One region of the Halobacteroides halobius DSM 5150 genome, then DNA from elsewhere that is predicted to be linked to it. Evidence: riboswitches for the same ligand, from Rfam matches in the RefSeq annotation. Region 1 holds a riboswitch; the other holds the start of a gene.
What was found. A riboswitch is a leader RNA that binds a small molecule or an ion and turns the genes downstream of it on or off. The one in region 1 is predicted to bind cyclic di-GMP.

Region 1 (3,190 bases):
GATGTTAATTGCTCATGTGCATGGCATTTTAGACCGAGCTTTAGCACCATTTCCAACTGCTAAAGAAATATGGGAAGAATAAGGAATAGAAAAGAGGATAATGAAAATGATTTATCTTGATAATGCAGCGACAAGTTGGCCCAAACCAGAAGTAGTCTATCAAACGATGGATCAATTTATGCGCCATAAAGCAGCAAATCCAGGTCGGGCTGGACATAAAATGGCTGCTCAGGCTGGTGAGCTAGTCTGGCAGACAAGAAATTTATTAGCTAAATTTTTCAATGCTCATCGTAGCCAAGAGATTATTCTAACTAAGAATGCCACAGAAGCTTTAAATTTAGCCCTGCAAGGTTATCTAGAAGCAGGAGATCATGTGGTTACGACTAGCTTGGCCCATAACTCTATCTTACGACCACTTAAGGAATTTGAACCAGAGATTGAGGTAACAATTGTTGAAGCAGATAATTCAGGTCAGATTAAGCTAGAGCAGATTGAAGCTAGTCTACAGCAAAATACTAAGTTAGTAGCTGTAACTCATGCATCAAATGTAACAGGTTTTTTATTACCTATAAAAGAGATTGGGGAGTTATTAGAAGAAAAGGATATCAAATTTTTAGTTGATGCAGCTCAGACAGCAGGGGTCTATCCTTTGGATGTTCAAGAGATGAAGATTGATATGTTAGCCTTTACTGGACATAAGTCTTTATTTGGCCCGCCAGGTACGGGGGGGCTCTATTTAAATAATAGTATAGAACTTAAACCATTATTATCGGGAGGAACCGGTAGTAATTCCGAAGATATTTATCAACCCCGGATTTGTCCGGATAGATACGAGAGTGGAACAGCTAATACGGTTGGTTTAGCTGGTTTGAAGGCTGGGATAGAGTTTATTTTAGAGGAAGGTTTGGATAGTATTAGACAGCATGAAGAGGAATTATTAGATTATTTAATCAGCAAATTAAAAGAGATACCAGAAATTACTTTATACGGGCCAACTAATATAAACAAGCAAGCTCCTTTATTATCAGTTAACTTTGGAGCTGAAGATTCTGGTGAGCTAGGCTATATCTTAGATAAGGCTTTTGATATAGCAGTTAGAACTGGTCTGCATTGTGCACCCTTGGCCCATAGAAGTTTAGGTACTTTTCAAAGAGGCACAGTTAGATTTAGTTTAGGCTATTTTAACACCTTAGATGAATTGGAAGAGGTAATAAGAGTTAGTAAAGAAATAGCTGCTAAATTGTAAAGATTAAAAATAATACTTTATTGAAGAAGGAAAATAAAATATTATCTAGTATTATTGTAATAAGCAATCAAATATAGAAAATCCTCGAAAATGGCACACTTATCGAAAGATAAGGTCGCAAAGCTATGAGTCTAAGGTACAATAATCATTGTACTAAGATCGTCAAGTTACCGAAAGAAATATAGGCTTATAACAAGGCTCTATTCTTTAATTTAAGAGGAATAGAGCCTTTCTTTGTTAATCAATGATTATCGTTATCATTTATTATAGGTGATATTATTTAGCAGGAATTCAAGCCAAGATAAGGAATATGTAAGATAAGGAATGGTGATATAATGACGGGGACTATAGTAAATACTATTGCAATTATTATAGGTGGTACTTTAGGAAGGTTTTTAGGAGATAAATTAACTGATTCTATTAAAGATGTAGTAATGCAAGGGTTAAGTTTAGCTGTTTTATTAATAGGATTACAGATGGCTTTAAAAGCTAATCAAATTATTTTAGTTATATTTAGTCTGGTAATTGGAGGGATAATTGGGGAATTACTAAAAATAGAGACTAAATTAGAACAGATAGGCATCTGGTTAGAAAAAACTTCTGGTCAAAAGGGGGAAATTGTAACAGGTTTTGTACAGTGTAGCTTGATTTATTGTATTGGTGCAATGGCAATTATGGGGGCTATTCAGGATGGATTACAGAATAATCCAGCTACTTTATATGCTAAATCATTATTAGATGGTTTTTCTGCGATTGCTTTCTCTTCTACGTTAGGGATAGGGGTTATTTTATCTGCTTTTTCTGTTCTTATTTATCAAGGTTCAATTACTTTATTAGCTAGTTCATTAAAAGGGATTTTAACCCCAACTGTGGTAAATGAAATGACAGCAACTGGAGGGTTGTTAATTATTGGGATTGCTTTTAACATATTAGAATTAACTAATATTAAAGTAGGTAATTTATTACCTGCTGTTTTTATAAATGTTATACTAGTGACTTTAGTTTGAATTAATACATAATAAAAAGTTATATGAGTATTTATAAAAGGAAAGGAGGAAGAAATGTTTTCTGAAAAGCAAAGAAAAGAATATACTTTTCAAATTATTCCTCATGTTTCCCGTGATATATTTAAGGTTGGTTTGTCTAAAAAAATAGTTAAAATAATTATTAGTTGTTTATTAATCGGATTAATAGCTTTAGTAGGTTCTTTATGTTATTATTATTATAGTTATAATAACTCTTTAGAAAGAATTGATAATTTAATATTATTTAAAGAAAAAAACAAAGAACTAATATCAAATAATCAATATTTATATAATGAGTTAATTGAAATTTCTAATGAAACTGAAAAGATTAACAAAGTGCTAAATCAGCTTAAGAAAGAAGATTATAAGATTAGAAAAATTATTGATTTCAATAGTTAATGTAAAATGTTTAAATTTAAGAGATTATATTAAATATGGGGGATCTATTAATGTTTAATAAAAATAATGATGACAAGAATAATGTAGGGACTGTTATTAGTCAAGGGACTGCTATTGAAGGAGAGATAGCAGTATCAGAGTCAATTAGGATTGATGGTCAATTATACGGGAAATTAATTGCAGAAGGTGATGTGTTTATTGGGAAAGAAGGTAATTTAGAAGCTGATATTACCGGTAATAATGTAGTAATTGCTGGTACAGTAAAGGGGAATATTAAAGCAGAAGATAAATTAGAAATTATAAGTACAGGAAAATTAAGTGGAGATATTAGCATTTCCAATTTAGTTATTCACGATGGAGGTGTTTTTGAAGGAAGTAGTACAGCTAACTTGGCACAATCTAACCTTAATGCAACTGAAGAAAGTTATGAAGAGGATACTTCATTAGAGGATGAAGAAGATGAAAGTTAAGGTTATTAACTCAGAAGGGGATTTAGATAGAGCCTTAAATTTAAGAAAAG
Region 2 (3,190 bases), 510 kb from region 1:
TAAAAGATAATATACTGTTCAATCGTTTTCACGCTTTTCTACAATAAAATCAAGTATGTAATTCCTACTACATCACCTCATATTATTCTATTTACATTTCAAATATCCTGCAAAAAAATATTTTTTCTCAAAATATAAAAGGTTTAAGCAATATGTGAGGGCACATTGCTCAAACCTTTTATATCACTTTATGGAATTCTTCAACCAGTTCTATTTTATTTAACCTAGCATTAAATTTTTCTCTTGCCCTATCAAATTCCTTCTGTTTTAATAAAGAAACTTTTTTATTACCATAATACTTCCATTCACCTCTATGAGTAACCTCTAAATCAGCATAGCCCATAAACCCTAGAACATCTTTTAGAGGATAACCAAAGAAAACACCTATTTCATGAGGAAATTCAGCCCCTTGTAACCTCTTCTTTAATCTTTCTAAATATTTATTTAAACTATACTGCTTAGGATATCCTATATTTTTAAGAAATTTAAGTATATTTTTATTTTGTAATTGTTCTTCTAAAGCATGAGTATGATAGAAAAGGACTTTTTGCCTACCATTAACTATATCTATTTCTATAATTTCTAGCTGATTATACTTTAGAAGAGTCTCTTTACATCTCTGCCAAGAACTTTGTTCTTGGTTTATACTCCTTAATTCAGCAGGCTTAACCCCCATAATAGTAGCACCGATCCTTCTTAATAGACAATCGCAATTCTCTCTAAAATAACTTATATCTGTCTGGCATTGCTTGGCCCTTTTCATCTTTTCTCCTCCTCATCCAATTTTGACTAATTGAAATTGATTTTCAATATCTGCTTATAGTATAGCATTCATAAACTCACTTGTCAAAAAAATAAAAAACATCTTTCTTAATTGAAAGATGTTTTAAACAATTATTTATTTCACTATCCGATAATTTCTACTTTTACTGATTAAATAATCCTGAATCAAAGTTATATCCTTAAATGTGTAATTGGCTAACTCATCTACTAAATCTTTTTCTACTTTATTATTCAGATCTAAATAACTACATAATGATTTAGCTACTTCTTTAATCTTTTCTCTTTTACTATTATTAGAAAGCTTATTATAAGATATCATTAATTGTTCTCTTATTTCTTCTAATAAATTAGAATAACTACTTATATCTGTTACTAATAAAGAAGAAAAATCATTAGAAATACTACGTAGAACATTTGAACTAAGAGCTAAATCATTATTCTTAATTACAAAGGTAAAACTAAAGGAGTGAATAGCAACCAAAATCAAATTTAGATTATCTTTTGATATTTTGATTCCTATTTCTCTAAGTTCTAACTTATCTTCCTCTTCTGTTACCAATTCAACTAATTCTTCAGCTAAATCATAGCTAGATACTCTGCTACTTTTTCCTAAAATTTTCTTTAATATTCCACTATACAATATAAGCCCCCCCTTTTTTTAACATCCTACTAAGTTATAAGATTATACATTATAACAAAAAGACCTAAATCTTTTAGTATTATACTAAAAGATTTAGGTCGGATTCACCATTGACTCCATATAATCCTGGTGACCAGATATGGATTATACTTCTCTGTCTCCTAAATAATCTCTTATTTTATTTATCGATTTAAATATATAGCATTCTATGATTATTTTAACATATTATAAATTAAATGTAAATATATCCATTTAATTTATTACAACTTTTACTCTTGGTTACTACTAACTTTAAACTTACTTACGATTGTTACTAACTTTTCCTAAAACATTAATAAACTTTGAAAACTCCTTATTTTGATACTTATCATTTAAAGCATCCATACAATTTGACTTATCCTTTAAACAAATATTGATGATCCATCCTAAAATAACAAAACCAATAATCACTGAAAGAGGCATAATTATCACTCCCTAATTTTTATTAAACAACATAAAATCTATTATAATTATCCCTCTTAAATAAAAAACCCCATTCCTCGCAAAATAAATTTAAGGAATAGGGTACACCTATATCCTTTCGGTAACCTGACCATCATAGCATCATAAATACTATGCCGTAGACTCATAGCTTTGCGACCTTATCTTTCAATAAGTGTGCCTTTTTCGAGGGTTACTTTAGTTGTTTACTTGCAATTATTACTATAATATCCTGCTTATTATAATATTACTACATAATACTCAATTTTCCTCCATAAAAAATGAATTATTTTTATTTTAATGTGTTGCTACATCCTTGGCCCCTTCTTTTCGTAAAATATCCGCCACATCATTAATTCTGGTCTCGTCTGTACCTTCAGCAGCTACTAAAATTTTTCCTTCCTCTACTCTTTTGGCATATCTTTGACCTGCTTGTTGGTCTAACCCGTAATCAACTAAACCACCTGCAACTCCTCCAGAAGCTGCTCCAGTTAAACCAGCAGCTAACGGGCCAGCAGCTAAAAATGGACCTGCTCCTGGAATTGTTAATAAACCTGCACCAGCTAGTATTCCTGCTGCTCCTCCCAAAGCCCCACCAGTAACACTACCATCAGCTAAATTTTGGTCAGTTCCTGTCATTTCTGCTCCTGCTTCAATATCAGCATCTTTATTTTGCTTAGCTACTAATGAAATTTTATCTTCAGAGATCCCTTTATCCTTCATCTTATTAACTGCATTATTAGCTTCAGATTCATTATTAAATACTCCTAAGACAGTTGACATATCTTTATCTCCTCCTACTGTAAATTTAGTCATAATTACACCACCTTATTAATTCTCAAATATATTTTAACCAACTTTATAATTTAATATCCTATTCAAAAAATAGAAAAAAGGGACTATCCTTTTAATAGTCCCTAAAATCTACTTTTTAATAATCTTTTAATCTTAATAATTACCATCCCCATCATACCATTATTACCATTCATCATATAACCGCCCATCATTCCGTAGCCACCCATATGACCTCTAACTCTTCCTCCTCTACCTTGGCCCATTATACCACCAAAATTCATCATTCCGTAATCTTCCATAATTTCTAATTGTTCAGAGCTCATCATATCTCTGATCTTCAATTGCATCTCAGTCATTAATTTATACATCTTATTTCTCAGTTGGTTAACTTCTTTTTCTGCTTCAATAATCTCATTCCGCTTAACATTCTTATTAAAGTATAAATCTCTTGAATTATCATTTTTATCCACTATATCATCCATTAAATCATGC

Region 2: linked by a shared signal. The riboswitch ahead of HALHA_RS02420 (hypothetical protein) and the one ahead of HALHA_RS12825 (DUF554 domain-containing protein) in region 1 are both predicted to bind cyclic di-GMP.

What each region holds. Positions count from the first base shown of each region.
Region 1 covers NC_019978.1:2,632,810-2,635,999, reverse strand. The annotation lists gene hydF ([FeFe] hydrogenase H-cluster maturation GTPase HydF) at 1-82, shown strand, start outside; gene HALHA_RS12830 (aminotransferase class V-fold PLP-dependent enzyme) at 107-1,246, shown strand; cyclic di-GMP riboswitch class I at 1,329-1,421, shown strand; gene HALHA_RS12825 (DUF554 domain-containing protein) at 1,582-2,253, shown strand; gene HALHA_RS12820 (hypothetical protein) at 2,308-2,670, shown strand; gene HALHA_RS12815 (bactofilin family protein) at 2,721-3,140, shown strand; gene HALHA_RS12810 (GNAT family N-acetyltransferase) at 3,130-3,190, shown strand, end outside.
Region 2 covers NC_019978.1:490,361-493,550, reverse strand. The annotation lists gene HALHA_RS02425 (DUF3793 family protein) at 179-763, opposite strand; gene HALHA_RS02420 (hypothetical protein) at 899-1,423, opposite strand; cyclic di-GMP riboswitch class II at 1,511-1,594, opposite strand; gene HALHA_RS13420 (hypothetical protein) at 1,721-1,885, opposite strand; cyclic di-GMP riboswitch class I at 2,003-2,095, opposite strand; gene HALHA_RS02415 (general stress protein) at 2,201-2,719, opposite strand; gene HALHA_RS02410 (Spy/CpxP family protein refolding chaperone) at 2,821-3,190, opposite strand, start outside.